One region of the Chromobacterium rhizoryzae genome, then DNA from elsewhere that is predicted to be linked to it. Evidence: predicted binding sites of a transcription regulator. Region 1 holds the regulator's gene; each other region holds the start of a gene.
The links. Region 1 encodes FNR, which switches genes on or off when oxygen is low (the NO sensors DNR and NnrR bind a similar motif). Its sites were predicted from a motif close to TTGATNNNNATCAA; they were not measured.

Region 1 (10,595 bases):
CAAGACCGCAACCCTCGAGCCCGGCGCCAAGATCGGGACGGGGTCAATCTTCCAGTCTGAAATCCTTCCGGCGCGCGTCGCCCATTTCCAGATTGCCACGCTCAGAGCTTTAAGAGGATCCATGGACTTGCTTCATTCGTTTATCAATGCCGCCAATGATGTGATTTGGGGCAAGATGCTGATCGGTCTGTTGTTGGCCGTCGGCTTGTATTTCTCGTTGCGTTCCGGCCTGTTGCAGCTGAGGCTGTTCGCGCGCGGCTGGCGCGAAATGATGGGCGGCCGCGGCGGCCATCGCAGCAAGGACGATATTTCGCCGTTCCAGGCTTTCGCCACCGGCCTCGCCAGCCGGGTGGGCACCGGCAATATCGCCGGCGTGGCCATCGCCATTGCCGCCGGCGGCCCCGGCGCGGTGTTCTGGATGTGGCTGACCGCCATGCTGGGCATGGCCAGCGCTTTCGCCGAATCGACTTTGGCGCAGCTGTTCAAGACCAATCACCATGACGACACCTTCCGCGGCGGCCCGGCCTACTACATCCAGAAAGGCCTGGGGCAACGCTGGCTGGGCGTGATCTTCGCCCTGTGTCTGATCCTGGCCTTCGGCCTGGTGTTCAACGCGGTGCAGGCCAACTCCATCGTGGCGGCCACCGAGGGCGCCTGGGGCTGGAACCGCTATATGGTGGGCATCGCCCTGGTGGTGATGACTGCCCCCATCATTTTTGGCGGCGTGCGCTCGGTGGCGCGGGTGGCCGAGTGGCTGGTGCCGGTGATGGCGGCCATTTATCTGCTGATGACCTTCTATGTCTTGGCGGCGCACGCGGCCGAGCTGCCGGGTTTGATCGTGTTGATCGTCAAGAGCGCCTTCGGTCTGGAGCAGGCGGCGGGCGGCTTTGCCGGCTATGCGGTGAGCCAGGCGATGATGCTGGGCATCAAGCGCGGCCTGTTCTCCAATGAGGCGGGCATGGGCTCCGCCCCCAACGCGGCGGCGACGGCGACTTCGCGTCACCCGGCGAGTCAGGGCGCGATCCAGATGTTCGGCGTCTTCATCGACACCATGGTGATCTGTACCGCCACCGCCGCCATCATTCTGCTGTCCGGCGTGTATGACCAGGGTTTGAGCGGCGTGGCGCTGACGCAGAAGGCGATCGAATCGCAGTTCGGCCCGATAGGCGCGTCCTTCCTAGCGGTGGCGATGTTCCTGTTCGCTTTTTCCACCATCATCGGCAATTACGCTTACGCCGAGGGCAATGTCGAATTCATCCGCAGCAATAAGGGGATCTTGCTGGCCTTCCGTCTGATCGTGCTGGCGATGGTGATGTTCGGCGCGGTGGCCAGCCTGCCGCTGGTGTGGGATATGGCCGACTTCGCCATGGGCCTGATGGCGCTGATCAATCTGGTGGCCATCGTGCTGCTGTCGCGTTATTTCTTCATCGTGCTGAAGGATTACGAGCGTCAGCTGAAGCGGGGCGAGTCCACCCCGGTGTTCAAGGTGGCGGATTACCCGGAACTGGCCGCCAAGGTGGAAAAAGACATCTGGTAAGCCTGCGTCCGGCTCCAACGATAAACAGCCCGCGTCCAGACGCGGGCTGTTTTGTTGCTAGCCCCGTTCAAATGGTCTTGGAGTAGCGCGCCTGGGTGCGGCGCTCTCGCAGATGCCGGTCGAAGATCATCGCGATATTGCGGATCAGGAAGCGGCCCTTGGGCTCCACCATGATGAAGTCGCCGTCGAAGGACAGCAGGCCCAGTTGCTGGTATTCGCGGATCTGCGGCAGTTCTTCGGCGAAGTACTCGGCGAAGTTGATGCCGTGGATCTCTTCCAGCGCCTCCACCGACAGCGAGAAGCGACACATCAGGCCCTGGATGATGCTGCGGCGCAGGATGTCGTCATTGTCCAGCGTCAGCCCGCGCAACACCGGCAGATGGCCGCTGTCCAGCGCCGCGTAATAACTGTCCAAGTCCTTGGCGCTCTGGCTGTAACAGGGGCCGATCTTGCCGATGGAGGACACGCCAAGACCGATCATGTCGCAGTCCGCATGGGTGGAGTAACCCTGGAAATTGCGTTGCAGCCGGCCCTGGCGCAGGGCGGAGGCCAGTTCGTCGTCCGGCTTGGCGAAGTGATCCATGCCGATGAAGACATAGCCGGCGTCGGCCAGGCGCTGCACCGAGTCCTGCAGGATGTCCAGCTTGGTTTCCGGCGAGGGCAGATCGGCCTCGTTGATGCGCCGCTGCGGCATGAACACGGTGGGCAGGTGGGCGTAGTTGTACAGCGCCAGCCGGTCCGGCCCGATGGCGATCACCTTGTCCAGCGTGCGGCGCACCGATTCCCGGGTCTGCAGCGGCAGGCCGTAGATCAGATCGACGCTGACGGACTTGAAGCCGGCGTCGCGCGCGGCCTGGATCACCTCCAGTGTTTCCTCTTCGGACTGCACCCGGTTCACCGCCTGCTGCACCGCCGGTTCAAAGTCCTGAATCCCGACGCTGATGCGGTTGAAGCCGAGTTCGGCCAGTTTGAAGATTGTCGCCGCGCTGACTTTGCGCGGGTCTATTTCTATGGAATACTCCCCCTCCTTCAAGAACTCGAAATGAGTCTTGAGCAAGGTCATCAATCGTTCCAGTTGCGCGTCGGACAAGAAAGTGGGGGTGCCGCCGCCGAAATGCAGCTGTATCACTTGCTCGCGGCGGCCCAGACAGGAGGCGATCATGCGGACCTCCTTCTCCAGGTAGTCCAGGTACAAGTCCGCTTTGCCGCTGTCCTTGGTGATGATCTTGTTGCAACCGCAGTAGTAGCAGATAGTGTTGCAAAAAGGTATATGAGCGTACAATGATAAAGGTTTCCGGTTGGCGCCGATGCTGCGCTGCCGTAGCCAGTGGATGTAGTCTCTTTCGGCAAAACCCGGCGTAAAGCGATCCGCTGTCGGGTATGACGTATATCTAGGACCTGTCCCGTCGAGGCGCTCAATCAGCGCGCGGTCGAATTCAAAATGGGCAGGAGAAAATGGGTGGGTGGTCTTCATGTCGTATTTGGATGGCAAAACCTCTGGTGGACTGGTAAATTTGCGGAAATCCTGCGAATTTCGCTTTGATAAGGGTCAAGCTTCATCGCAAGCTTGTACTAAACATGCCATGTCCGATCAGAACCATATCTCTTTGCATAACCTGAAGGTCTCCTGCTCCAACTGCAGCCTGAAGGAACTTTGTCTACCTGTGGGGCTTAACCGCGAGGAGCTGACCCAGCTCGACGCGGTGATCCGCCAAAGCCGCCGTTTGAAGCGCGGCGAGTACTTGTTCCGCAGCGGCGAAGGCTTCCGTTCGCTGTTCGCGGTGCGCACCGGCTTCTTCAAGACCAGCGTCGCCAGCCAGGACGGCCGCGAGCAGGTCACAGGCTTCCATATGTCCGGCGAACTGATGGGCCTGGACGGCATTTCCGCCAATGTGCACGGCTGCGACGCCATCGCGCTGGAGGACAGCGAGGTGTGCGAGCTGCCGTTCAGCCGCATGGAGAGCCTGGGCCGCGAAATTCCCACCCTGCAGCACCATTTCTACCGTCTGATGAGCCGCGAGATCGTTCGCGATCAGAATGTAATGTTGTTATTGGGCAACATGAAGGCGGAAGAGCGCCTGGCCGCCTTCCTGCTCAATCTGTCGCAGCGTCTGTCCACCCGCGGCTTCGCCGCCAACGACTTCATCCTGCGCATGAGCCGCGAGGAAATCGGCAGCTTCCTCGGCCTGAAGCTGGAAACCGTCAGCCGCACGCTGTCCAAGTTCCAGCAGCAAGGCTGGATCACCGTCGATCACAAGCACATCCAACTGGTGATGGTGGACGAATTGAAGGCGCTGATTTCCGGCTGCGCTCACGCCAACGGACATTGATTCCGCCGCGCGGGCGGACAGATGGAAAACGCAAGGCAAGCCCTCGGGCTTGCCTTTTTTCATGGGGCCGGCGCGCAGTCCGCGATTTGCAGCAGCAGCCGCGACAGCGGCGCTTCCTGAGGCCAGCCCGGCGGCACGGCGAAGCCGCGGGCCACTTCATGCCAGTCGCCGTCGGGGCCGGGTTGCAGTTCGGCCAGTAGCTGCGGCGCCTCGGCCTGTTCCAGGCGCGCGCGCAGTTCCGCCGCGTCGGCGGTGTGTTCCCGTGAGCGGCGCGCCGGCGCCAGCCAACTGAGCCTGGGCAGCCAGGCCCAGCGCGAATCCGCATTCAACGCCGGCCAGTCGCCGCGCAGCGGCCAGTATTGCCCGTACAGCGGCTGGGCGCCGGGCGGCGCTTCCGGCGCGGTGTCGCGGGCGTGGAAGAGCCAGCCGCTGAGCCGGGCGCCGACCGCGCAGCCCTCAAAGCCCGCCGGAAGCGTCGCTTGCGCCGCCGGGTGGCGGGACAGGCGCAGCTGGGTTTGCAGTTTATGGGCTTTCAGCGCCCAGGCGTCGCGCAGGCTGGGGCCGGTCAAGGTGTCCGCGCTGCGGCCCAGTTGCAGATAGAACTTGCTGGCGGCTTCCAGATGCAGCGGTTGGCCGTCTAGGCGCAGCAGGAAGTCGAACTCGCCGACGGTGCGGCCGTCCGGCGCGCGCACCGGCAGATTGCTGGCCACCAGTTCGATGTGCGGCGCCAGCCGGAACCAGAAGGACAGCAGCCGTTCCGCGTAATGGCCCAGACGGCGGGTGGGCTGGCGCGCCAGCCAGTGCTGAAGTTCGGCAGGATCGGCGTCCAGCGTTTGCAGCAAGGCCGGGCCGTCGGCCCCCAGCAGCCGCTGCGGCGGGATGTCCGCGCCGCTGCGCCAGGGAGAGGGCGCGGAGAGCAGAAAAGCCAGATCGCGCACCGCCGGGTGCGCGTAGGGCAGGGTGAACGGCGGCTTATTCGCCATCCTGTCCGGGCGCGTCGCGGCGGACTTCGCCGTCGGCGGCGCGCTGCACCTGTTTGAGGAAGCCGCGCAGGATGTCGATTTCCTCGCGCAGCAGGCCGGAGCGGTTGAACAGGGTGCGCATCCGGCGCATCATCCGTTCGCTGTTGCGGCGGCGGAAATAGCCTATCTTGTCCATGGTCTGTTCCAGGTGGCCGCAGAAGCCCTCCACCTCGCCCAGCGCCGCCGCGTCGCTGTCTGCGCGCAGATAGTCGACGTCCACGCCGGTGTGGCTGAACAGTTCGTAAGTCATCACCTGCACCGCCATCGCCAGATTCAGCGAGAAGTAGTCCGGGTTGCCGGGGATGGTCACCAGGCGGTTGCATTGTTCGACTTCTTCAATGGACAGGCCGAAGGTCTCGTTGCCGAACACCAGGGCCACCTGTTCGCCGGCGCGGGCGCGCGCCACCAGTTCCGGCGTGGTCTGGCGCGGGGTGGACAGCGGGGTGGTCAGCTCGCGACGGCGGCTGGTCAGCGCGCAGGCGATGGTGACGTCTTGCAAGGCCTCGGCCAGGCTGGACACCACGGTGGCCTGCTCCAGAAGATCCACCGCGCCGGAGGCCAGCGTATTGGCCTCGTCGCTGGGAAACACTTTGGGTTCAACCAGATACAGCCGGCTCAGGCCCATGGTTTTCATCGCCCGGGCGGCGGAGCCGATATTGCCCGGATGGTTGGGGCGGGCCAACACGATGCGAATGTTTTTCAGAAAATCAGGTACTTGGGGTTTATTCATCAGCAGTTTCACATTAAAATAGCCGGCTTATCGAAAGCCCGCGCGCCGTTTTGCGCGCAAGGCCAGCGTTTGCCGGATTGGGCAGGCGTGCGGCCTTGCCCGATTGCGCCGGGTTTTTCTTGTTCCTTAACCCAGATTGTTACTAGCAGACGTCGCGTCATGTGGCGGACGTCTGTCATGGTTGAAAGTGTAGAGGCCGTCAATGCATCCGATGCTCAATGTCGCGGTGAAAGCCGCTCGCCGCGCCGGCAGTGTCATCCAGCGCGCGTCGCTGAATCTCGACGCGGTGCGCGTAGAGCGCAAGAAACACAATGACTTCGTGACCGAAGTGGACCGCGCCGCGGAAGAGTCCATCATCGCTTCCATTCTGGAAGCTTATCCCAAGCACGCGATTCTAGCAGAAGAGTCCGGCGCGAAAGGCATCGGTTCGTCGGAATACGAGTGGATCATCGATCCGATCGACGGCACTACCAACTTCCTGCACGGCCACCCGCAGTACGCGATCTCCATCGCGCTGGCGCACAAGGGCCAGGTGCAGCAAGCCGTGGTCTTCGACCCCAACCGCAACGATCTGTTCACCGCCTCGCGCGGCGTCGGCGCCTTCCTCAACGATCGCCGCATCCGCGTGTCCAAACGCTTCATGATGAATGAATGCGTGATCGCCACCGGCTTCCCGGTGTCCGACCAAAGCTATATCGACCAATACCTGGGCATGCTCAAGGATGTGCTGGCCAAGACCGCCGGCGTACGCCGCGAAGGCGCGGCCTCGCTGGACCTGTGCAATGTCGCTTGCGGCCGCGTGGAAGGTTTCTGGGAGCTGAACCTCAAGCCTTGGGACATCGCCGCGGGCAGCCTGATCGTGCAGGAAGCGGGCGGCATCGTCACCGATTTGTCCGGCGAACAAGGCTGGCTGGAGTCCGGCGACATCGTCGCCGCCAACCCGAAAGTGCTGGCGCAGCTGCTGCATACGCTGGCGCCGCATATCGGCAAGTAAGCGCTGCCGGCTTGGGCCCCTTGGGGCTTGAGCGGCTAACGCGTCACGGCGTCCTCGGGGGCGCCGTTTTTGTTTGGAGCATGATATGAAACAGTTTTTGGGTTCGGTCGCCCTGGTGGTGACGGATTACGATGAAGCCATCGCCTGGTATGTGGACAAGCTGGGCTTTGTCTTGCTGGAGGATGAGCGCCAGGGCGAGGACAAGCGCTGGGTGCGCGTGGCGCCGCCGGGAGCGAGCGAGTGCGCGCTGCTGCTGGCCAAGGCGAGCAATGCGCGGCAGCAGGCGGCGGTGGGCGGCCAGACCGGCGGCCGCGTGGGTTTCTTCCTGCATACCGACGATTTCTGGCGCGATTACCGCCGCATGGCGGCGGCGGGCGTGAGCTTCAGCGAGCAGCCGCGCGAGGAGGAATACGGCACCGTGGTGGTGTTCGAGGACTTGTACGGCAATCGTTGGGATTTGCTGCAGTTGAAGTCCGACGTTTAAACGCCGGCTGGGCCCCGTGAATAACAAAGAGCCGCGCATTGCGCGGCTCTTTGTTATTCACGTCGCCAAAAACCGCCGGCTCGTCGTCGGCAGCGGCTTGCGGCTGCGGCGGATAGGCGTCCGCTTCGTTCCAATCCAGATCCCAATCCAGATCCAGTTCGGCCAGCATGGCCTGGCGTCCGGCCTGGCGCTGTCCGGAGCGGCTTTGTCCGTGGGCGCCGCCTTTTTTCATGATGGGCGCGCAAGCGTGCGGATTGCGCGGTTTGATTGTGTGCATGGAGTGCTCCTGTGCTTGGGGCCCGCTAAGCGGGCGGAAGACGGCGGCGCGGACGCCGCCGGGTAAATCAGTTGTGCACCATCAGGCTGGCCACCTTGGTGGTGATGATGTCCACCGCCGGATCATTGGCGCCGTGCGGCAGGATCACGTCGGCGAAGCGCTTGGTGGGCTCGATGAACTGGTTGTGCATCGGGCGCACCGTGGTCAGGTATTGTTCGATCACGCTGTCGGTGGTGCGGCCGCGTTCGGTGATGTCGCGCTTGAGACGACGGATGAAGCGCACGTCGGAATCGGTGTCGACGAAGATCTTCAAGGACATCATGTCGCGCAGCGCGGCGTCGTACAGCGGGAACAGGCCTTCGATGACGATGACCGGCGCCGGCTGCACGGTGATGGTTTCCTCGGCGCGGGTGTGGTTGGCGAAGTCGTAGACCGGCATTTCGATGGCGCGGCCGTTGCGCAGATCGTCGATGTGCTCGATCAGCAGCGGCCAGTCGAAGGCTTGCGGGTGGTCGTAGTTGGTGGCCAGCCGCTGTTCGAAGGTCAGATGGCTCTGATCGCGGTAGTAATAGTCTTGAATGATCACTGCCGCCATCTCGGAGCCAATGGTTTCCAGCACTTGATTGGTCACCGTGGTTTTACCGCTGCCGCTGCCGCCTGCAACGCCGATGATGAACGGGGTGGTCATGAAACTATCCTTCTACGCGTAAAAATGATAAAAAAACGCGCCATTCTAATGAGTTATGGCGCGTCCTTCCACTCTAATTGCGACATTATCCGCTATGACGCGCGCTGACCTTCCGCCTGGGCGGCCTCATACCACTCCCGCATCGCCGGCAAAGCCAGCAGACGATCGACGTAAGCCTGCGATTGCTCCGGCAATTTGACGTTATAAGTGTGGAAGCGGGTGGCGATGGGAGCGAAGAAGGCGTCGGCGATGCTGAAGCCGCCGAAGATGAATTCGCCGTTGGCCTGGTGGCGCGGCAGATGCTCTTCCCACAGCGAGATGATGCGGGCGATGTCGAACTCCACCGCCGGCGTGCTCTGATAATTGATGTGGCGCAGCGTCAGATTCATCGCCAGGTGTTCGCGCAGCGCGGAGAAGCCGGAGTGGATCTCGGCGACGATGGAGCGGGCGACCGCGCGCAGTCCCGCGTCGTCCGGCCACAGCTTGGCGGCGGGAAAGCATTCGGCCAGGTATTCGCAGATGGCCAGCGAATCCCAGATCCGCAGCTTGCGGTCTATCAGCACGGGCACCTTGCCGGCCGGGTTGGCGGCCAGGATGCGGGCCTTGGTGTCGGACAGGTAGAGATCGATCTGCTGCTCTTCAAACGGCTCGTCCAGCATTTTCAGCACCAGCCAGGGGCGCAGGGACCAGGAGGAGTAGTTTTTATTGCCGATGATGAGGGTGAACATCAGGGAGCTCCGTTTCGAAAGAGGAGGCTGCCGGCGGGCTGTCGCAGCCTTTGTCCGATGATACCGCCATCGGCCCGTCTTTTCCTATGCGGAGACGGCGGGTTTTGGGCCCAAGACGGCAAAAAGGCCGCATCCTGCGACGCGGCCTTGCTAAAACGGGGGGCGGGGAGGCTTATTACACCTCGTCGATCCAGGCTTGCTGGATCGCCTCCAGCACGCGTTCGCCGCCGCGGCTGTGGTCGTCGTCAAAATCCGGCAGCTCGACGACCCAGTTGTGCAGATCAACGAAGCGCACGGTCTTGGGGTCGACTTCCGGATGGGTTTCCGCCAGTTCGATGGCGATGTCCAGCACGTCGGTCCATTTCATCTTCTTGTCTCCTGAGCGGGGAACCGCTCATAAAATCCAGCGCAGCGGCTGTAGCAAGGCGCGCCGCCGCGGACAGTACATGAGGTACGGCAAGGCGGCGCAACGCGGCTACAGGGATTTTAGGGCGTGTTCCTAGTGGTGTTCGCGGGCGTGGTTGATGGTGTACCGGGGAATGTCTATCACCAAATCCTCATCGGCGACAATGGCCTGGCAGGACAGCCGGGACTGGGCTTCCAGTCCCCAGGCCTTGTCCAGCAGGTCTTCTTCCAGCTCGTCGGCTTCGTTCAGGGAGTCGCCGCCTTCGCGGACGATGCAATGGCAGGTTGTGCAGGCACAGGACATCTCGCAGGCGTGCTCGATCTCGATATCGTGATCCAGCAGGACCTGGCAGATGTTCTGGCCGGGTTCGGCGTTGTCGATGACCAGGCCTTCCGGGCAGAGGTCGGCGTGGGGCAATACGATGATTCGCGGCATGGCGGATCCTTACAAATCGGAAATGTTGTGGCCTTTGAGCGCGCGTCGGATATTGCGATCCATGCGGCGCGAGGCGAATTCTTCGGTGGCGCGGTTGAGGCGGCCGGAGGCCTCGTTGACCTCGCGTGCGATTTGAGCGGCGGCGATGGCCGCGTCCACGGCCGCCAGCGCCTCTTCCACCGCGGCGCGTTCGTCGGCGTCCAGCAGGTCGCCGTCGCTGGCGAGCGCAACGCGACAGGCCTCGCTGAGGCTGGTGGCGTCGACGACGGCTTCGCGCAGTTTGCGCGCCTCGATGTCTTCATGCACATGGGTCATGGACTCGGTCAGCATGCGGCTGATTTCCTCGTCACTCAGGCCGTAGGAGGGCTTGACCTCGATGCGCGCTTCCACGCCGCTGGTCTGTTCGCGGGCGGACACTTCCAGCAGGCCGTCGGCGTCCACCTGGAAGGTGATGCGGATGCGCGCCGCGCCGGCCACCATCGGCGGGATGCCGCTCAGGGTGAACTTGGCCAGCGAACGGCAATCGGCCACCAGCTCGCGCTCGCCTTGCAGCACGTGGATGGACATCGCGGTCTGGCCGTCCTTGAAGGTGGTGAAGTCCTGAGCGCGGGCCACAGGGATGGTGCTGTTGCGCGGAATGATCTTCTCGGTCAGGCCGCCCATGGTCTCGATGCCCAGCGACAGCGGGATCACGTCCAGCAGCAGCCACTCGTCGTCGCCCTTGTTGCCGGCCAGCACATTGGCCTGGATCGCCGCGCCCAAGGCGACGACCTTGTCCGGGTCCAGATTGGTCAGCGGCTCCTGGCGGAAGAAATCGCCGACGGCTTTTTGCACCTGGGGCATGCGGGTGGCGCCGCCCACCATCACCACGCCATGGACCTCGTCCGCGGCGACGCCGGCGTCGCGCAGCGCCTTGCGCACCGGCAGCAGGGTCTTGTCCACCAGGTTCTTGGTGATGCCGCGG
Region 2 (10,595 bases), 880 kb from region 1:
CGCATCCTCCTCGACGATGGCCGGGTCCAGGCCGAAATCCGCGGGGAAACCCCGCGCCGCGCTCAACACCGGCAAGGGCGTCAAACCGCCCAGCGCGCACAGCGAACCGTGCCGCATGGTCTCGCACAAATCCCGCAACAGGGTCCAATGCCGGCGCCGCTCCGCGGCGTCGCCGGCCGCCAACAGCCGGTCCATCACCTCCACGCCGCGGGTGGAGCCGATGCGACAGGGCGTGCACTTGCCGCAAGACTCCTCGGCGCAAAACCGCATGGCGAAACGCGCCATGCGCGCCATGTCGACGCTGTCGTCGCACACCACCACGCCGCCGTGGCCGAGCATGGCGCCGACGGCGGCGAAAGCCTCGTAGTCCAGCGCGGTGTCGAACTGCGACGGGCTCAGCCAGGCGCCCAGCGGCCCGCCCACCTGCGCCGCCTTGACCGGCCGGCCGCTGGCGCAGCCGCCGCCGTAGTCCTCGATCAACTCGCGCAGGCTCAGGCCGAAGCCGCGCTCCACCAGGCCGCCGCGCCGCACATTGCCGGCCAGCTGGAACGCCATGGTGCCGCGCGAGCGGCCCACCCCGAAATCGCGGTAATACGGCGCGCCGCGGGCCAGGATGGTGGGCACCGAGGCCAGGGTCAACACGTTGTGCACCAGGGTGGGACGGCCGAACAGGCCGCTGAGCGCGGGCAGCGGCGGCTTGGCCCGGACTTCGCCGCGCCGGCCCTCCAGCGATTCCAGCATGGCCGTTTCTTCGCCGCAGATATACGCGCCCGCGCCCAGGCGCAGCTCCAGTTCCAGCTCGCGGCCGCTGCCTTGCAGATCGGGCCCCAAATAGCCGCGTCGGCGGGCGATCTCCAACGCCCGCCGCAGCGTCTCCGCCGCCGCGGCGTATTCGGAGCGGACATAGAGGTAGCCGCGGGTCGCCCCCACCGCCAGCGCCGCGATAGTCATGCCCTCGATCAACAAAAAGGGGTCGCCCTCCATCAGCATGCGGTCGGCGAAGCTGCCGGAATCGCCCTCGTCGGCGTTGCACACCACGTATTTGCCGTCCGCCGCCGCCTCGCGCACCGTGCGCCATTTGACGCCGGCGGGAAAGGCCGCGCCGCCGCGGCCGCGCAGGCCGGATTCCAGCACGCAGTCCAGCGTGCCCTCGCCGCCCAGTTCCAGCGCGTGGGCCAGGCCGCGATAGCCGCCGTGGTCCAGATAATCGTCCAGCGACAAGGGACGGGTCAGCCCGGCGCGCGCGAACAACAGCCGCTGCTGGCCGGCCAGATAGGGCAGGCGCTCCAGCAAGCCCAGCGCCAGCGGATGCTGGCCGTCCGCCTCCAGCACGGCGCTCAGCACGCTGTCCGCCTGCGCCGCCGTCAAGGGCCCGAAGCCGACGCGGCCTTGCGGCGTGTCCATTTCCAGCAAGGGCTCCAGCCAGTACAGGCCGCGCGAACTATTGCGCCGGATGTCCACTTCCAGGCCGCGTCGCGCCGCCGCCTCGGCCAGCGCCCGCGCGGTCCGGTCCGCGCCCAGCGCCCGCGCCGCGGAATCACAGGGTAGATGGAAGGTCAGCATGCGCCGCCCTCCTCCAGACAGCCGGCCAGCAAGGCGTCCAACGCGGCGGCGTCGATCCGCGCGTGCAATTCGCCGTCCAGCAGCAAGGCCGGCGCGCAGGCGCAGGCGCCCAGACAGTACACCGGCCGCAGTTCCAGGCCGCCGTCGGCGCTGCGGCCGGCGTCGTCCAGGCCGGTGCGCGCCCGCAGCCTTTGCGCCAGCGCCTCTGAACCCATGCTCTGACAGGCCTCCGCCCGGCATAGCCGCAGCTCATGGCGCGCCGGCGGCTCGTCGCGGAAATCGTGGTAGAAGCTGAGCACGCCGCGCACTTCGGCGCGGCTCAGGCGGAAGGCGCGGGCGATGTCCGGCGTCGCGGCGTCCGGCACATGGCCCAACTCGTCCTGCACGGCGTGCAGCAAGGGCAGCAAACCGCCCGGCTGCGTTTGATGATCCGATACCAGCGCGGCGATGCGCGCCTGTTGTTCCGCGGTCAAGGACATGGCGATTCCCAGTGAGTGCAAGCAGGCCCCCGCTTCGCTTACCTGATCTGCTCGGCCAAACGCAGCAGCCAAGCCGAATTATAGGTTTGCCGCGCATCGGGGCCGACCTCGTCCCATACTTTGAGGCTGTAAAGCTTTTGCCGGCTGGCCCAGCTCAGCTCGGACACCGGCTTGCCGGAGGGCGTGCTCCTGAGCTGAAAACGGGCCGGATGGCCCCGCACGCTCATATTCATGTCTTCCCGCAGCGCCAGCACGCCGCCGCCGTCGGCGACGAAATCCCATTCGCTCAACACCAGCAACACGCCGTCGGGCCGGGTGAACACCCAGTCGAAGCTGCTCCAGGGCCCGCGCCGGTTCGGCCCCTGCGGCACGATGCCTTCGAGGCGGTAAGCGCTCAACTCGCTGGCGCTGATGTCGCTGAGCCGGGATTTAGCATGCGCCCGAACCGCCTCGGGGTTCAAGTGGCGGTTCCGGCAGGCGCTGGAGAGCAGCGCGGCTTCGTCCTCCGGCGGAGAGACGTCGCTCGTCCAGGACGTTGACGGCAGCCCGGGACCCAGGCTCGCCCTGGGCGCCACCATGCGCTGCCCCGGCGCGATGCCGCCGGGCAGCGGGCTGGTCGCGGACGCATCCCAAGCCTGCGCGTCCAGGACCAGGCCGCCCATGCCCAGCCAACAGAGCAGGCTAGCGCAACTGCCCATGCGGATCGATGACGAATTTCTTCGGCGCGCCGCCGTCGAACTCGGCGTAGCCTCTGGGCGCGTTGTCCAGGCTGATGATCTCCACGCCCACCACTTCGGCGATGGGGATGCGGTCCCACAGAATCGCCTGCATCAACGCGCGGTTGTACTTCATCACCGGAGTCTGGCCGGTGAAGAAGCTGTGCGACTTGGCCCAGCCCAGGCCAAAGCGCACCGACAGGCTGCCCTGCTTGGCCGCCGCGTCCACCGCGCCGGGGTCGTCGGTCACGTAGAGCCCGGGAATGCCGATGCGCCCGGCCTCGCGCGTCACTTCCATCAAGGCGTTGAGCACGGTGGCCGGCGCCTCCTGCCGCGAGGCGGCGTGGCCGTGGCCGCGCGCCTCGAAACCGACGGCGTCGATCGCGCAATCCACCTCCGGCACGCCCAGGATGGCGGCGATCTGTTCGCCCAGCGTCGCGTCCTGCGACAGATCCGCGGTTTCAAAGCCGACGGCGCGGGCATGGGCCAGCCGCGCCGGATTGACGTCGCCGACGATGACCACCGCCGCGCCCAGCAGGCGCGCGGAAGCCGCCGCCGCCAAACCCACCGGGCCCGCGCCGGCCACGTAGACCGTGCTGCCCGGCCCCACGCCGGCCGACACCGCGCCGTGATAGCCGGTGGGCAGGATGTCGGACAAGCAGGTCAGGTCTCGGATCTTGGCCAGCGCCTGATCCCGGTCCGGAAATTTCAGCAGGTTGAAGTCGGCGTAAGGCACCATCACGTATTCCGCCTGGCCGCCCACCCAGCCGCCCATGTCGACGTAGCCGTAAGCGCCGCCGGCCCGCGCCGGGTTCACCGACAGGCACACGCCGGTATCCTGCTCCTTGCAGCAGCGGCAGCGTCCGCACGCCACATTGAACGGCACCGACACCAGATCGCCGATGCGCAGCGTTTCCACATCGCCGCCCGTCTCTATCACCTCGCCGGTGATTTCATGCCCCAGCACCAGACCGGCCGGGGCCGTGGTGCGGCCGCGCACCATATGCTGGTCCGAGCCGCAGATATTGGTGCTCAGCACCTTGAGAATGACGCCGTGGCCGAGCTTGCGCCCGGCCGGGGACGCCAGTTCCGGAAAGGGTATGGAGCGCACTTCCACCTGGCCCGGCGCCAGGTACACCACTCCGCGATTGCCTGTCATCATCGTCTCCTCGCTGCCGCGCCGGCGGATACCGGCGACATCTGCTCCCGATGCTAGGAAAGAAAGCGACGCCGGCCTTGAGTCAAAGCGACCCCTTTGCGATCAAACGCGCCACGATCGTAAACAGGTTCTCAGCGCGCCAGCGCCTGGCCGACGACGCTCAGCCCAGGCCGGCCGTCGAAGGTGTCCACTCCCGCCAGCCAGCTCGTCAGCACCGCCGGGTTCTTTTTCAAATACTCCCGCGCCGCCACCTCCGGCCTGATCTTGTCCATGATCGGCCCCATCACCCGGTTTTCCATATCGGTGCTGAAGCGCAGATTGCGCAGCAAGCGGCCGACATTGGCGCAACGCGCTTCGTAATCCGGCGGCAGCGCGGTGAAGACCCTGGCCGCGCCGAAATTGGGGCCGAACACCGCGTCGCCGCCGGACAGATAGCGCAGCTTGTGCCTGACGTTCATCGGGTGCGGCTCCCAGGCCAGGAACACCATCCATTTCTTCCGCCGCTCGGCGCGTTCCAGTTCGGCCAGCATGCCGGCCTCGCTGGACTCCACCAGCTTGAAGCCGCCCAAGCCGTACTGTTGCTTGCGGATCATGTCCTCGATCAGGCGGTTGCCGTCGTTGCCGGCTTCGATGCCGTAGATCTTGCCGTCCAGCTGCGCCTTGAAACGGGCGATGTCCTTGAAATCCCGCAGGCCGGCGGCGGCCACGTAGTCCGGCACCGCCAGCGTGTACTTGGCCCCGCTCAGATTGGGCTCGGTCAGCACCTTGATCTGGCCCGCTTTCAGATAGGGTTCGATCAACGGCGTCATCGACGGGCTCCAATACCCGAGGAACACGTCGATCTGCCGGCTCTTGAGCCCGGAGAAGGCGATGGGCACCGAGGCCATGGTCACGCTGGGGCGGTAGCCCAGGGCCTCCAACACCACGCTGGCCATGCCGGTGGTGGCCGCGATGTCGGTCCAGCCGACATCGGCGAAACGCACATTGCGGCAGGCGGCCGGCTCCCGTGCCGCCGCGCTGCCGGCGATGGCCAGCAGCAGCGCCGCGGACATTGCTTTGAATCGATTCATCCCTTCCTCCCGGGCAGCGATGATGGCGAAAGTCCGCCCGGCGGCCGCTGCCGCGCCGCCCATTAGGTTTCCAGCACCCGTTCAAGGTCTCGCGAGCCGGAACGAGACAAGGCGCGGCCGGCCTTGAACAGGCGTTCAGGCGATGGCCCCGGCCGCCACCAGGTATTGTTGCCGCTCGCGGCTGGGCGGGTAGCCGAACAGCCCGCGGTAGGACTTGGAAAAATGCGAGGAGGACAGAAAACCGCAGGCCACGGTGACTTCCATCACGCTCATATTGGTTTGCAGCAGCAGCTCGCGCGCCCGGCGCAGGCGGAGATCCAAATAGTATTGCGCCGGCGTGGTGCTCAGATAGCGCTTGAACAAGCGCTCCAGATGGCGCAGCGACACGCCCAGCTCCGCCGCCAGATGCTCCAGCGAGCGCGGGTTCTCGATATTGCTCTCCATCGACAAGGCGGCGTCCAGCAAGGCTTCGTGCCCGGTGCCGATGCGCGCCAGCAGCGGGATGTGCTGGCGGTCGCCGTCGTCGCGCAGCCGGTCCACGATGAATTGCACCGAGACGTCGGCCGCCAGGCTCTTGCCGCCCTTGTGGCGGATCAGATGGCACATGAAATCCAGCGGCGCGGTGCCGCCGCTACAGGTGAAGCGGTCCCGGTCCAGCACAAACAGGTCCGAGGTGAAGCGGGTGCGGGGGAATTCCTCGCTGATGGACAGCAGGTTTTCCCAATGGATGGCGCAACGGTAGCCGTTCAGCACCCCGGCCCGGGCCAGCGCGAAGGTGCCGGTGCAGATCGATCCCAGCGGCACGCCCTGGGCGGCGAAGCGGCGGATCAGCGCCTGCACCTTGTCGGTGGCCGCCTCGCGCACCTGGCAGCCGCCGCAGACGATGAGCATGTCGTACTGCTGCGGAGGGCCCGGCGCGGAGATCGGCGACAGGCTCAGGCCGTTGCTGGCGCTGACCGGCTCGCCGTCCGCCGACAGCAGGCTCCAGCGGTACAGCTTCTTGCGCGACAGGTAGTTGGCCATGCGCAAAGGCTCCACCGCGTTGGAGAACGCGATCATTGAAAACCGGTCCAGCAGCAAAAAGGCGATATGCGACAACGAGGCGATCTGTTGCGGTCCCATCACGACCTCCAATGTGTGCGTTGCGAGGATTGTTGTTCTGCTCCGAAGCGGTTCGCAGCCGGCCTTGAAAACCGTTGCGCAGGTATTGTTTCGTCCCTGGTTTCCTCCTGTTTCATCCTCAGCCGTCGGCCGCGGCGCCCGCTTCCGGCGCGCGGCCGAAGCTTTCGGTGATCCGGTCCAGGATGATGGCCAGCAGCACCACCGCCAGCCCGCTCTCGAAACCGAGGCCGACGTCCAGCCGCTGTATGCTGGCCAGGACATCGTTGCCCAGGCCGCCGGCCCCCACCATGGAGGCGATGATCACCATGGACAGCGCCATCATGATGGTCTGATTGACCCCGGCCATGATGGACGGCAGCGCGATGGGCAGCTGCACCTTGAACAGCAATTGCCAAGAGGTGCAGCCGAAGGCGTTGCCCGCCTCCACCAGCTCCCGGTTCACCTGGCGGATGCCCAGATTGGTCAAGCGCACCGCCGGCGGCACCGCGAACACTACCGTGGCCAGGATGCCCGGCACCCGCCCCAGTCCGAAGAACATTGCCGCGGGAATCAGATAAACGAAAGCCGGCATGGTCTGCATGAAGTCCAGCGCCGGCCGCACCAGGGCGTTGACCCAGCGCCAGCGTGCGCAGCAGATGCCCAGCGGCACCCCCAGCATCAGGCTGACGCAGGTGGCGGACAGGGTCAGCGCCAACGTGGCGACGGTCTGGCTCCAGAAGCCGGTGGCCCAGATCAGGCCCAGCGCCGCGCAGACGAAGACGGCGAACTTCCAGCCCAGCCGCCACAGGCCGACGCCGGCGAACACGCCGGCCAGCGCCCATGGCGGCACGCCCTGCAACAAGGCCTCCACCTGGGTGGCGAACCAGTCGATGCCGCCGCCGACGGCGTCGAAGGCGCCGGCGTTGTTTTCCAGCAGAAAATGGATGATCTGGTTGACCCAGCTGCCTATCGGCAGCGGGGATTGGGGACTGGTGTCGGCCATGCGGCGTGCTCCTCGTCTCGCCGGACGCGCTCAGGACGGCGAGAGCCACACGCCCCCGCGCCGGCGACGCCCGTTGGGGTTCAGTGGTGGGCGGCCGCGCTAGGGCGGTGCTGGGACAGCTTGTTGAGCACGCTGCTGGGGGTGATCACGCCCAGGCAGCGGCCGTCGTCGTCGCGCACCTGCAGCGGTTCGGCCTGCCCCTGGAGCCGCAACAGCACATCGGACAGGCTACAGGACGGCTCCACGTGCGGAGCGGCCGTCGCGCGCGGCGGCGGCGCGGCTTCGATCAGATCCTTGGCCTGCAGATAGCGCGAGGTGTCCACGCTCTTGAAGAAGTTGCGCACATAGTCGTCGGCCGGGCATTCGATGATTTCGCGCGGGCTGCCCACCTGTACCAGCCGGCCGCCCTCCATGATGGCGATGCGGCTGCCGATGCGCAGCGCCTCTTCCAGATCATGGGAGACGAAGACGATGGTGCGGCGCTGCTCGCGCTGCAATTGCAGCAGCAAGTCCTGCAGCTCGGCGCGCTTGAGCGGGTCCAGCGCCGAGAAGGCCTCGTCCATCAGCATCAGCGAGGGATTGACCGCCAGCGCGCGCACCAGACCCACCCGCTGCTGCATGCCGCCGGAGAGCTGATGCGGGTACTTGCCGGCGAAGGCGGCCAGCCCCACTTGCTCCAGCACTTCCCGCGCCCGCGCCTCGCGGGCCTTGCGCCCGAGGCCGGCCACTTCCAGGCCGAAGGCGGCGTTGTCCAGCACCGTGCGGTGCGGCATCAGCGCGAAGCTCTGGAACACCATGCTCATGTCGCGGCGGCGCAAGGCCACCAATTGCCTGGGTGACAGCCGGGTCAGGTCCTGGCCGTCCAGCAGGATCTGGCCGGCGCTGGGCTCCAGCAAGCGGTTGATCAGGCGGATCAGCGTGGATTTGCCGGAACCGGACAGGCCCATCAGCACGAAGATTTCGCCGGCGCGCACCGAGAACGACACGTCGTTGACGCCCACCACCGCCCCGGTGCGCCGAAACACTTCGTCCTTGCTCTCGCCGGCCCGCAGCAAGGACATCACTTCCGCCGGCTTGCCGCCGAACACCTTGTGGAGGTTTCTGACCTCGACCTTGATCGTTTGCATCCCGGCTCCCTTCGGCGCGGCCGCTGACAATTCGAAGAATGTTTAATGTAAATCAAGGTTCAAGATAGGAAGGAAGGGCTGGGCCAAGTAAGGGTATTCCGACAACAAGCCGTCCAAATCCGACATCCGCGCGCAAAACCGGCCGGCATAGGCCTGGCCGCCAAATCCAGCGCCGGCTTTCGTCTCCGGCCCGGCCGGCCGGTGTCGTAAAAAAACCGCAATCCGCCGCCGGCGGCAAAAACAAAAACGCCGGCCGCGGCCGGACAGGCGTGAAGGACGGGGAGGCGACGGACGCGCGCGCGGAAGCGGTCAAAGACGGCTGCGCTTCGTGAAGCGTTGTATGGTGAGTACCCGCTCAAAACACGCAATGCCGCTTGTACATGCCGCTTTTTCGCTCGTTTCCGCCTTGTTTCGCCCTGGCTCGCGAGACTTTGGACAGGCGCTCAGCGATCCACCACCAGATCGCTCAAGGGCAGGCTGCAGCAAGGCAGGAAATAGCCCTGCTCCACTTCGCGCGGCCGGATGCCGCCCTGGTGCCGCATGTCCACCCGGCCTTCCAGCAGACGGCTCTTGCAACTGCCGCACACGCCGCGGGTGCAGGAGGCCGGCAGGCGCATGCCCTTGGCCAGCGCCGCCGCCAGCACCGTCTGCCCCGGCGCCACCGATAAATCGTCCCCCGTTTTGGCGAAGCGCACATTGAAGCCGCGGCCCTCGACGCCGGGCTGCGGCGTCCGCACCGCCTCGTCCGGCGGCGCCGCGCTGAGTTCGGCGAAATTGAAGCTTTCCTCGTGATAGCGGCTCATGTCGAAACCGCACTGGCGCAGCAGCTCGCGCACCGCGGCCATATAGGGTGCGGGGCCGCAGCAGAACACCTGGCGCGCGTGCAGATCCGGCGCCATGCGCTCGATCAGCGTCCGGTCCAGCCGGCCGATCAGGCCGGCCCAATCCGGCTCTCCCGCCCGGTTTTCGCAAATCACCGCCTGGCTGAAAGTGGGGTGGATGCTGGCCAGCAGGCTCAATTCCTTGCGAAACACGATGTCGCGCGGCGAGCGCGCGCTGTGCACGAACAGGATGTCGGCGCCGGAGGCCAGATCGGTCAGCGCCCGGGTCATCGACATCAGCGGGGTGATGCCGCTGCCGGCGGACAGAAAGAGATAGGGCGAAGCGGCGTGGCGCGCATAGCTGAACTCGCCGGCCGGCCCCAACACCCGCAGCGCCATTTCCGGGCGCAGATGCTCGTGCAGCCAAGAGGAAACGACGCCGCCGGGAATGCGCTTGACGGTGATGGACACCCGGTCCGGCCGGGTGGGCGTGGACGACAGCGTGTAACAGCGGTTGACCGCGGCGCCGTCGATGTCCAGTTCCAGCGTGATGAACTGGCCGGGCAGATAAGGGAAGCGGCGCGGCGGCTCGGCGCGGAACACGAAGGTTTTGACATCGTGGGTTTCCTCCCGCGCCTGAACGCAGACGAGCAGGCTGTCCTCGCCGGCCCGCCACAGCGGCAGGTCGGCGGCTGACGGGAGATCATCCAATGGGCTGGCCGGCGGCGCGCTATTCATGGTCGCGCCGTTCCCGCTCCAGGCCGTCGCCCAGCCGCTGCGCGTACCAGTGGGTGAATTTCTCCACCAAGGCCTCGGTGTAGGGCGAATAAGGACCAGGCCGATAGGCGGAGCCGTTGATGCCGCGCTGCGACTCCTCCACCAGCCGGCGGTCCTGCTGATTGGTGGCTTTCCATACCCGGGTGAGGTTGTCCACCTCGTAGTCCACGCCCTCCTCCGCGTCCTTGCGCACCAGCCAGGTGGTGCGCACCAGCGTGCTTTCCGCCGACAGCGGCAAGGCGGTGAAGGTGACGATGTGGTCGGCCATGAAATGGTGCCAGGAGTTGGGCTGGGTCCAGAACGACAGGCCGCCGGACGCCGGGTCGCGCAGATCGCCCAGCAGCTTGCGACAGGCCGCGCCGGTGTCCACGGTCTGGGACTGGCCCTTGCGGTCCAGCGGCATGCGCATCGCGCGGAAGCCGGACACTTCGGACAGGCGCTCGATCTCGGCCGAGGGCAAGCCGCCGGCCTCCCAGCGCGCGTGGTGCTCGGCGACGACGCGCTGGTAATCGGCCAGCCCGGAGGCCTGCTCGGCCCGGGGCGCGAAGCCGTAGCTGTAGGCGTACAGCGAGACGGTCAGCTCCGGATGGTTGGCGGTGCAGTGATAGCACTCGCGGTTGTTCTCCATGGTCAGCTTCCAGTTGCCCGCCTCGACGATGTCCACCTGGGCCGCCACCTTGCAATCGTCGATGCGGTGCGGCGCGATATAGGGCGCCATCCGCGCCATCATCTCGTCGATGTCCTCCGGCGGCCGCTCGGCCAGGCAGATGAACAGCAGC
Region 3 (10,595 bases), 2.3 Mb from region 1:
TGAGGCCGAACAGGTGGAATTTGCGTTCGATCAGGTCGAAATGCAGCGCCTGGCGTCCGTTCCAGCTCAGCCAGGGCAGGCCGAGGAAGACCAGCTGGGTGCCTATGACGAAGAGCACGCGCAGATTGTTGAACAGGCCTTTGACGGCGCGCGGATAGATCTTGATATGCGACTCGTACAGAGAAACGGTCTCGGTGGCGTCGGGCTGCTGGCCGGCCTGGCGCGGCGGTTCGACCTTGATCGGAATTTCCTTGAGCGAATCGGACATGGGCGTTTCCTTCTCTGCGGATTTGGCCAAAGCCATGCGCGGCATGGACTTGGCGAAATGCGCGGCTGCGTCGGAGCGGAGATGTTATATGAAATCATATAACATCCTCGCGAAAGAATACTGCCCGCGTGAGCGGGCAGTAGGTCGGCACCGGTTTATTGCGGCGCTTTGGGGTTGTTGGACAAGCCCCAGACGTAAGCGGTCAACAGATGCACCTTGCCTTCACCCAGGAAGTCTTTCCAGGCCGGCATCTGGTTGTTGCGGCCGTTGGTGATGGTTTCGATGATGGTTTTCTCGCTGCCGCCGTACAGCCAGTTGTTGTCGGTCAGATTGGGCGCGCCCAGCTGCGGGTTGCCCTTGCCGTCCGCGCCGTGGCAGGCGATACAGACCGTGGCGAAGGTTTCCTTGCCGCGCACCGCGCGCTCCGCGTCATGCTTGCGCTTGGACAGGGAAAGCACGTAGTTGGCCACGTCCTTGACCTTTTCCTCGCCGAACGCCGCGCCCCAGGCCGGCATCTGGCCGTGACGGCCTTCGGAGATGGTGGTATGGATGGTCTTGATGTCACCGCCCCACAGCCACTTGTTGTCGGTCAGGTTGGGGAAGCCCTTGGCGCCGCGGGCGTCGGAACCGTGGCACTGCACGCAGTAGGTCTGGAACAGGCGCTTGCCCATTTCCTGAGCCTTGGGATCCGCGGCCACGGCCTTGACGTCCTGCTTCAGGAACTGGTCGTACAGCGGCTGATACTTGGCTTCCGCCTGTGCGCGTTCCTTCTTGTACTGGTCTACCGAGGTCCAGCCGAACATGCCTTTCCAGGTACCGAGGCCGGGATACAGGATCAGATAGACCACGGCGAAGGCCAGGGTCACGTAGAACATCAGCATCCACCAGCGCGGCAGCGGGTGGTTGTACTCGGAGAGGTCGCCGTCCCACACGTGGCCGGTGATCTCCACCTGTTCGCCCTTTTGCACCTTGATCTTGGATTGCGAAAACACCAGATAGGTCAGCCAGACGAGGCCGCCCAGCACGATCGCGGTGATCCAGATGTTCCAGAATTCGCTCACGAAATCACTCATTTTCTTGCTCCGTTGGAAGCTTGGTCTTGTTCCGCTTCCTGCACCTTGTCGTCGTCGAGGAAGGGCAGGTTGGCCGCGTCCTCATACCGGTTCTTGGAGCGCTTGCTGTAGGCGATGCCCAGCACCACGATGAAGAATGCAAAGCACACTACCGTGAACAGCGAGCGTCCGATGGTTACCCAGTCCATGGCTTAACGAACGTTCTTCAAGGCAAGGCCCAGGCCTTGCAGGTAAGCGACCAGCACGTCCATTTCCGACTTGCCCTCCACCTGGGCCTTGGCCTCGGCGATGTCCTTGTCGGTATAGGGAACGCCCACCAGGCGCAGCGCCTTCATCTTGGTCGGCACAATGTCGGCGTCGGCCAGATTCTTGGCCAGCCACGGGAAGGCCGGCATATTGGACTCGGGAACCACGTCGCGCGGGTTGATCAGGTGCACGCGGTGCCATTCGTCGGAGTAACGGGCGCCCACGCGGGCCAGGTCCGGACCGGTGCGCTTGGAGCCCCACAGGAAGGGGTGGTCGTACACCGATTCGCCGGCCACGGAGTAGTGGCCATAGCGCTCGGTTTCAGCGCGGAACGGACGGATCATCTGCGTGTGGCAGGTATGGCAGCCTTCGCGGATGTAGATGTCGCGGCCGGCCAGCTGCACGGCGGTGTAGGGCTTGACGCCGGCCACCGGCTGAGTGGTCGATTTCTGGAAGGCCAGCGGCAGAATTTCCACCAGACCGGCCACGCTGACGACCAGCAGGGTGAACACGATCAGATAGCCGACGTGTTCTTCGATCAGTTTTTGTATCTTATCCATGATGTTTCCTTGCGCCTCAATGAGCGTGGGCGGTGATGGCCGGGATCTTGGCGTCTACGGCACGGCCCGCGGTTACGGTGCGGAAGGTGTTGTAGGCCATCAGGAACATGCCGAGCAGGTACAGGAAGCCGCCGAGCAGACGCACGAAGTGGTACGGATAGGTGGCCTTGACCGCCTCTACGAAGGCGTAGGTCAGGGTGCCGTCCGGGTTCAGCGCGCGCCACATCAGGCCCTGGGTCACGCCGGAGATCCACAGCGCGGCGATGTACAGCACCACGCCGACGGTGGCGAGCCAGAAATGGGCTTCAACCAGCTTCAGGCTGAACATGGATTCGCGGCCGAACAGGCGCGGAATCAGGTAGTACATGGAACCGATGGTGATGAAGCCCACCCAGCCCAGCGCGCCGGAGTGCACATGGCCGATGGTCCAGTCGGTGTAGTGGGACAAGGCGTTGACGGTCTTGATCGACATCATCGGGCCTTCGAAGGTGGACATGCCGTAGAAGGACAGCGAGACCACCAGGAATTTCAACACCGGATCGGTGCGCAGCTTATGCCAGGCGCCGGACAGCGTCATGATGCCGTTGATCATGCCGCCCCAGCTCGGAGCCAGCAGCACCAGGGAGAACACCATGCCTACGGACTGGGTCCAGTCAGGCAGGCTGGTGTAATGCAGGTGGTGAGGACCGGCCCACATATAGGTGAAGATCAGCGCCCAGAAGTGCACCACGGACAGGCGGTAGGAGTAAACCGGACGGCCGGCCTGTTTCGGGATGAAGTAGTACATCATGCCCAGGAAGGCGGCGGTCAGGAAGAAGCCCACGGCGTTGTGGCCGTACCACCATTGCACCATGGCGTCCACGGCGCCGGAGTAGGCGGAGTAGGATTTCCACAGCGACACCGGCACGAAGGCGGAGTTGACGATGTGCAGCAGGGCCACGGCCAGGATGAAGGCGCCGTAGAACCAGTTGGCCACGTAGATGTGCTTGACCTTGCGGATGGCGATGGTGCCGAAGAAAACGATGGCGTAAACAACCCAGATCACCGCGATCAGCAGTTTGATCGGCCATTCCAGCTCGGCGTATTCCTTGCTGGTGGTCAGGCCCAGCGGCAAGGTGATGGCGGCCAGCACGATCACCAGCTGCCAGCCCCAGAAGGTGAAGGCGGCGAGCTTGTCGGAGATCAGCCGGACGTTACAGGTACGCTGCACCACGTAATAGGAGGTGGCGAACAGGCCGCAACCGCCAAAGGCGAAGATGACCGCATTGGTGTGCAGAGGACGCAGGCGGCCAAAGTGGAACCAGGGGCCGAAGTTCAATTCGGGCCACACCAGTTGGGCCGCAATGATGACGCCCACCAACATACCGACAATGCCCCACACGACGGTCATGATGGCAAATTGGCGCACCACCTTATAGTTATAAGTGGATTGCGTTTCCATTTAGGGTTTTCTCCAAGGTTGCTAACTCAGAACGTGACATATCTAATCGGCGGCTTGAAGTCCGGGAAACTGTCCCCATCTGTACCGATGTGACTGTATCCAGACGATGCCGCAGGGAAAACGACTTTTATTAAAATCAAGCGCTTGACCCAGATCGCAGCGGTACTGATGTCTGTATTAGCAGTTCATCCCGTATTGCGACAGCGCAATTTCCCCATTTAGTTAACCCGGCATTCTAAATCAATTACCCATATCGGGCCAGTTTGGACGGCCGGGGGATGTCGCTTTCCCATTTGTCTTTATTTATGTCTCAAGCGAGCGTGACAGTTCTTGCAAATACTGTTGCTACTGACCGAGATTGTATTGTCTGGCGGCCCAGCCTTCTTGACCTGGATCAAGATGTCATAAAACGCAGCGTTTACCCGCGGCAAGTGCTAAAATCAGAAGGTTTTGCAACGATTGCAGGCAGATCATGACCGTTTCCGTCCGCTACACCCTATGTCCGAGCGCCCCGGAGGCGCATCTTTTCGAGGTCGTCCTGACCGTTTCCCGGCCCGCCAAGAATGGCCAGATTTTCTCATTGCCGGCGTGGATTCCCGGCAGTTACATGATCCGGGAGTTCTCCAAACATATTGTGGAAATTCGCGCGGAATCCGCGGGAAAAGCGGTGCGGCTGGTCCAGCTGACAAAAAACAGTTGGCAAGCCGCGCCAGTCAAGGGCTCGTTGGTTCTACGCTATAAAGTTTATGCGTTTGATCTGTCGGTGCGCGGCGCTTATCTGGACGCGCAGCGCGGCTTCTATAACGGCAGCAGCGTTTTCCTGGCGGCGGACGGCTACGAGAACGAGGCTTGCGAGGTGGAGATCCTGCCGCCGGAAGGCAAGGCCTACGCCGATTGGAAGGTGGCGACCAGCTTGCCGGCGCGCGGCGCGGACAAGAAAACCGGCTTCGGCGGCTATCAGGCCGCCTCTTACGACGAGTTGATCGACCACCCGGTGGAACTGGGCGCTTTCGAACGCGTCAGCTTCAAAGCCTGCGGCGTGCCGCACGAATTCGTCGTCTCCGGCCGCTTCCGCGCCGACCTCAAGCGCCTGGCGCGCGACGCCAAGAAAATCTGCGAATACCAGATCAAGCTGTTCGGCGAGCCGGCGCCCTTCGAGCGCTACGTGTTCATGCTTTTCGTCGGCAAGGACATCTACGGCGGCCTGGAGCATCGCGCCTCCACCGCGCTGGTGGCCAACCGCGACGACTTGCCGCAGCAGGGCGTCGAGGAGATCGGCGACGGCTATCTGAAGCTGCTGGGCCTGATCAGCCACGAATATTTCCACAGCTGGAACGTCAAGCGGATGAAGCCGGCGGCGTTCACGCCCTACGATCTGAACCAGGAAGGCTATACCCGTCTGCTGTGGGCCTTCGAGGGCATCACCTCCTATTACGACGACTTGAGCCTGGTGCGTTGCGGCCTGATAGACGAGAAGCGCTATCTGGGCCTGCTGGCGGAAACCATCAGCGGCGTCGAGCGCGGCGCCGGCCGCTTGAAGCAGACGCTGGAGCAATCCAGCTTCGAAGCGTGGACCAAGTACTATCGACAAGACGAAAACAGCCCCAACAGCATCGTCAGCTATTACACCAAGGGCGCGCTGGCCGCGCTGGCGCTGGACCTGACCATACGCCGCGACAGCCAGGGCCGTCAGTCGCTGGACGACGTGATGCGCGCGCTGTGGCGCAAATGGCTGGACGACGGCAAGGGCCTGGCCGAGGACGAGTGGGAAAGCCAGGCGCAGGCCGTCACCGGCCTGGACCTCAAGGCCTTTTTCGATCGCGCGCTGCGCGGCGTTGAGTCCCTGCCGCTGGCCGAACTGTTGGCGGCCCAGGGCGTGGAGCTGCGCTTCGAGCCGGCGGCCAACGCCGGCGACCGCGGCGGCCTGGCGTTGAGCGGCAAGCCTGCGCCGGCCAGCCTGGGGGTCAAGGCCGTGGCCGAGGCCCAGGGCGTGCGCGTGCTCAATGTCTACGACGGCGGCGCGGCGCAAGGCGCCGGCCTGTCCGGCGGCGACGTGATCGTGGCCATAGACAAGCTCAAGGCCGTGGACCTGGACAAGGCGCTGGCGCGCTACCAGCCCGGCGATAAGCTGAAACTGCACTGGTTCCGCCGCGACGAACTGATCAGCGCGCAAGTGGAATTGCAAGCCGCTCCTGCCGACGCCTGCCGCCTGCTGTTGCAGGACGGCGGCGCGCAGTGGCTGCGCCGCTAATATTCATCGGGTCGGCGCCGCTGCCCGGCGTCGTCCCCCTCCAGCCAAGACCGGCGCAGCCGGCATCGAAGGAGACGTAGACATGGCTCAACAGCCGCAAGTCAAGTACCGCAACGACTACGCAGCCCCCGCTTTTCTGATCGACCGCGTCGATCTGAGCTTCGACATTGAAGACGACGCCACCCGCGTGCACGCGCGTCTGGTGGTGACCCGCAACGACAAGGCCGTGCGCCAGGACGATCTGGTGCTGGACGGCAGCGCCGCATTGGTGGCGGTGACGCTGGACGGCGAACGCCTGGGCGAAGGCGGCTACGCGCTGGCCGACGATCAACTGACCGTGCGCGGCGTGCCGGACAGCTTCATCCTGGAAGTGGAAACCGAGATCGATCCGGCGGCCAACACCAGTCTGATGGGCTTGTACGCGTCCAACGGCAATCTGTTCACCCAATGCGAGCCGGAAGGCTTCCGCAAAATCACCTATTACCTGGACCGTCCCGACGTGATGGCAAAGTTCACCACCACCATCATGGCGGACAAGCATAAATTCCCGGTGCTGCTCTCCAACGGCAACAAGGTGGGCGAGGGCATGGTGGACAAGAAGCGTCACTGGGTGAAGTGGGTGGACCCGTACAAGAAGCCGTCTTATCTGTTCGCCTTGGTGGCCGGCAAGCTGACGGCGCTGAAGGACAAGTTCGTCACCATGCGCGGCCGTGAAGTGGCGCTGGAGATCTGGACCGAACCGGCCGATCAGGACAAGACCCAGCACGCGATGGAGTCCCTGAAGCACTCGATGAAGTGGGACGAGCAGCGCTTCGGCCTGGAATACGATCTGGACATCTATATGATCGTCGCCGTCGGCGACTTCAATATGGGCGCGATGGAGAACAAGGGCCTCAACGTCTTCAACACCAAGTACGTGCTGGCACGCAAGGACACCGCCACCGACGCCGACTTCCAGGGCGTGGAGCGGGTGATCGGCCATGAATACTTCCACAACTGGACCGGCAACCGCGTCACCTGCCGCGACTGGTTCCAGCTGTCGCTGAAGGAAGGCCTGACCGTGTTCCGCGACCAGGAGTTCGGCGCCGACATGAGCAGCCGCGCGGTCAAGCGCATCGAGGACGTCAAGGGCCTGCGCGCTCATCAGTTCCCGGAGGACGCGGGCCCCACCTCCCATCCCATCCGCCCGGACAGCTATATCGAGATGAATAATTTCTACACCATGACGGTGTATGAAAAAGGCGCGGAAGTGGTGCGCATGTATCACACCTTGCTGGGCGAAGCCGGCTTCCGCAAGGGCATGGATCTGTATTTCAAACGCCATGACGGCCAGGCGGTGACCTGCGACGACTTCCGCGCGGCGATGGCCGACGCCAACGACGTGGACCTGGGTCAGTTCGGCCTGTGGTACAGCCAGGCCGGCACCCCGGTGCTCAGCGTCAGCGGCCGTTACGACAGCGTGGCGCGCAGCTACACCCTGAACGTGCGCCAATCCTGCCCGGCCACCCCGGGCCAGGAGCAGAAGCAGCCCTTCCACATCCCGCTGGCCCTGGGTCTGGTGGGCGCGGACGGCGCCGACCTGCCGCTGCGGATGGAAGGCGAGGCCGAGGCGCAGGGCGGCACCCGGGTGCTGGACGTCAAGGCGGCGGAGCAGAGCTTCACCTTCGTCGACGTGCCGGCTGAGCCGGTGCCTTCGCTGCTGCGCGGCTTCTCCGCGCCGGTGAAGCTGGATTTCGATTGGCGCGACGACCAACTGGCTTTCCTGATGGCCAACGACAGCGACAGCTTCAGCCGCTGGGAGGCCGGCCAGACCTTGGCCGAGCGCCTGTTCAAGCAGCTGTTGACGACGCTGGCCGCCGGCGGCGAGCTGAAGTTGCCGGAAACCTTCGTCTCCGCCTTCCGCGCGGTGCTCAAGGACCATGTCGCCGATCCGGCGTTCAAGGCCTTGATGCTGGCTCTGCCTTCCGAGGCGGAAATCCTGGAGATGGTGGAGGCGGCCGATCCGGCGAGCATCCATCAGGTGCGCGATTTCGTGCTGGACGAGCTGGCGCAGGCGCTGCGCGGCGAGTGGCGCGAGGCGTACGAGCTGAGCCAGACCCGCGATTACAAGCCGCAGGACGCCGGTAAGCGCGATCTGAAGAACCGCGCGCTGGCCATGCTGAACCGCCTGGACGACGCCTGGCCGGCGGAGGCCGCCTCCAAGCAGTGCCAGGAGGCGGACAATATGACCGACCAGATGGGCGCGATGCTGGCCTTGCGCGATCGCGACGGCGCCGAGCGCGACGATTGCTTCACCGCCTTCGCCGCCCGCTGGCAGGGCGACGCGCTGGTGATGGACAAGTTCTTCATGCTGGTGGCCAGCAGCCAACTGCCGGGCACGCTGGAGCATGTGCAGGCGGCGATGCAGCATCCGGCCTTCACCTTGAAGAACCCCAATAAGGCGCGCGCGCTGATCGGCACCTTCGGCGCCAATATGGCCTTGTTCCACGCCGCCGACGGCAGCGGCTATCGCTTCCTCGCCGATCAGGTGCTGGCGCTGGACGCGATCAATCCGCAGGTGGCCAGCCGCATCGTCAACGCCTTCCGCCGACTGAAGAAGCTGGAGCCGGCGCGTCAGGCGCTGATGCGCGAGCAGTTGCAGCGCCTGGCCGGGCAAACGCTGTCCAAGGACGTGTACGAGATCGTGTCCAAGATTTTGGAAGCCTGAGTCGTCTCGCGCCGCTCAACACAAAGCCCCGGTTTCAAACCGGGGCTTTTTTCATGGCGGCTTGGGTTGCCCGGCGCGGCTTATTCTACGCGCAGCCGTTGCCCGCCCTGTCCGCCTTGTTTCTTCGGCAGCGTCAGGCTGAGCACGCCGTTTTCATACTTGGCGCTGGCCGCGTTGCGTTCGATCTCGGCCGGCAGCTGGAAGCTGCGCGACACCGCGCCGTAAAACCGCTCGGTGCGCAGCGGGCGTTCGTCCTTGCGCTCGCTGTCCGTCTGACGCACTTCCGCCTTGATGGTGACCAGCGGGCCGTCCACTTCCACATGGATATCCTCCTTGCCGACGCCGGGGATTTCCGCGTGAACGGTGAACAGGGTTTCGGATTCCCTCACGTCGATCTTGATCTGGCTGGGCAGGGGATCGCCGTGCAGCGGCTTGATGAAAAAGCCGGGGCTGAAGTCGCGGAACAGTTCGTCAAACAGGCTAACATTGCCGCGGGAAGGCAGGATGTTCATCTCACTCTCCTTTTAGATCAATGGATTAGGTGTAAAACGGGCCCTGTTGTCGATATAGGGACGCCGCGCGGATTCTCAAGCCCCGGCGCGGGCGGAATGTGGCGGGACGCGCGCGTATCAGTCCGATTGGACAGGTCTCAGCCACAGGCCGGCGAAATCGGTCCAGCCGTTTTCGCTCATTTGCAGGCCGGCCAGCTGGGGACTGGCCTGATGGCCCTGGCGCTCATGCGATAGCGGCAGCACCCAGCCCTCGGCGCACAGCCAGTCGCCGATGGCGGCGTAACCGGCCATCCGCTGTTGGGTGTCCGGCTGGCGCTGGATGTCCTGCAATTGCGCGTTCAGCCGCGCCTGCGCCGCCGCGCCCAGGCCGCGCTGCAACGGTTGCCGGGTGCCCAGCCATTCGTGGCAGCTGTAGTCGCGATCGTCGTGCAAGACCTCGCTGCACAACATCAGATCGGCCTGCCGCCACCAGTCCTGATCGTGAAAAAAGGCGCGCCGGCTGAGGGCGTGGATCTCCAGGTCGATGGACAGGGCGGCCAGGCGCTGGCGGATGGCGGCGGCCAGCGGCGGAAAGCAGGGCAGGTCGTAATGGAACAGGCGCAGGCGGGGGCGGTCCAGCCGGGGGCGGCGCTCGGCTCGCGGCAAGGGATGTCGCCAGCCCGGCAGCAGGCCGGCCGCCGGCGTCTGCAGAACGTCGTTGGCCTGGACCAACGCGGGCTCGGCCAGCCAGCGCATCAGCGGAGCGCGCTCGCTATCCGGCAAGGCCGGGTTCAGCAGCAAATAGGTGCAGGCCGATTGCAGCGTGCCGTTGGCGTCGTCGTTGGCGTAATCCAGGCGCAGGTGGAAGTCCTGGCCGTCGTCGCCGGAGGGAATGAACCAGAGCTCGATCTCGTCCAGCAGCGCCCGCTCGCGGTAATGGGCGGCGAAGGCGGCCAGGCTCAGCCGCTGCTCGCTGTGGCGCAGCGCCCGGAACGGACCGCTGCCCACCGGCAGGCGTTCGAAGTCGGCGCCGCGCCGCAAGGGGACGATGGAGCTGTTGGCGGTGGCCAGCCGCTGCGGCCATAGAAAATCTCCGTCGTCCAAGCGGCAGCTGAAGGACAGCGGATCGTGGACCTCGACCGCGCTCAGGTGGCGGTATTGCCGCTGATAAGGATTGTCGGATTCGCGCAGTCGCAGCAGGCTGGCGGCCGCGGCGTCGGCCTGCAAGGGCGAGCCGTCGTGGAATTGCAGGCCGGGGCGCAGCCAGAAGCGCCAGCGCCTGGCCGCGGCGTCGCTTTCCCAGTGATGGGCCAGGCCGCCCTGCAGGCTTTGCAGCGCGCGGTCGAAACGGCATAGCCGGTCGAATATCTGCCGGACCAGATGGGATTCCAGCCGGCCGCTGACGGTGACCGGGTCCAGGCTCAGCGGCGCATGCGGTATCGGGATGCGCAGGCAGCGGCCTTGCGCGGCGCTGCCCAGGTATTGCGGCAGCGCGCTCAGCAATTGTTCGCGCCGCTGCGGCGGCAATTGGGCGAAGGCCTGCTCCAGCTTGCCGTCG

Region 2: a site for FNR is predicted at 8,261-8,274, ahead of JC616_RS14170 (quaternary amine ABC transporter ATP-binding protein). Genes of this name have one in related genera too.
Region 3: a site for FNR is predicted at 3,973-3,986, ahead of JC616_RS04795 (M61 family metallopeptidase). Genes of this name have one in related genera too.

Annotation. Positions count from the first base shown of each region.
Region 1 covers NZ_CP066126.1:4,045,248-4,055,842, reverse strand. Annotated here, with positions in the region: gene JC616_RS18405 (alanine/glycine:cation symporter family protein) at 122-1,537, shown strand; gene hemN (oxygen-independent coproporphyrinogen III oxidase) at 1,605-3,011, opposite strand; gene fnr (fumarate/nitrate reduction transcriptional regulator Fnr) at 3,121-3,867, shown strand; gene JC616_RS18390 (DUF1853 family protein) at 3,927-4,850, opposite strand; gene JC616_RS18385 (RNA methyltransferase) at 4,840-5,619, opposite strand; gene JC616_RS18380 (inositol monophosphatase family protein) at 5,822-6,613, shown strand; gene JC616_RS18375 (VOC family protein) at 6,699-7,097, shown strand; gene JC616_RS18370 (hypothetical protein) at 7,114-7,440, shown strand; gene udk (uridine kinase) at 7,442-8,062, opposite strand; gene JC616_RS18360 (glutathione S-transferase family protein) at 8,155-8,790, opposite strand; gene iscX (Fe-S cluster assembly protein IscX) at 8,966-9,157, opposite strand; gene fdx (ISC system 2Fe-2S type ferredoxin) at 9,290-9,631, opposite strand; gene hscA (Fe-S protein assembly chaperone HscA) at 9,641-10,595, opposite strand, start outside.
Region 2 covers NZ_CP066126.1:3,165,803-3,176,397, forward strand. Annotated here, with positions in the region: gene JC616_RS14135 (formate dehydrogenase beta subunit) at 1-1,563, opposite strand, end outside; gene JC616_RS14140 (formate dehydrogenase subunit gamma) at 1,557-2,042, opposite strand; gene JC616_RS14145 (hypothetical protein) at 2,081-2,740, opposite strand; gene fdhA (formaldehyde dehydrogenase, glutathione-independent) at 2,724-3,917, opposite strand; gene JC616_RS14155 (choline ABC transporter substrate-binding protein) at 4,049-4,987, opposite strand; gene JC616_RS14160 (GlxA family transcriptional regulator) at 5,123-6,109, opposite strand; gene JC616_RS14165 (ABC transporter permease) at 6,228-7,091, opposite strand; gene JC616_RS14170 (quaternary amine ABC transporter ATP-binding protein) at 7,172-8,218, opposite strand; gene JC616_RS14175 (FAD-binding oxidoreductase) at 8,662-9,777, opposite strand; gene JC616_RS14180 (aromatic ring-hydroxylating oxygenase subunit alpha) at 9,770-10,595, opposite strand, start outside.
Region 3 covers NZ_CP066126.1:1,059,057-1,069,651, forward strand. Annotated here, with positions in the region: gene ccoG (cytochrome c oxidase accessory protein CcoG) at 1-268, opposite strand, end outside; gene ccoP (cytochrome-c oxidase, cbb3-type subunit III) at 424-1,341, opposite strand; gene JC616_RS04780 (cbb3-type cytochrome oxidase subunit 3) at 1,338-1,529, opposite strand; gene ccoO (cytochrome-c oxidase, cbb3-type subunit II) at 1,533-2,147, opposite strand; gene ccoN (cytochrome-c oxidase, cbb3-type subunit I) at 2,164-3,588, opposite strand; gene JC616_RS04795 (M61 family metallopeptidase) at 4,061-5,839, shown strand; gene pepN (aminopeptidase N) at 5,922-8,546, shown strand; gene JC616_RS04805 (Hsp20/alpha crystallin family protein) at 8,627-9,058, opposite strand; gene JC616_RS04810 (SgrR family transcriptional regulator) at 9,176-10,595, opposite strand, start outside.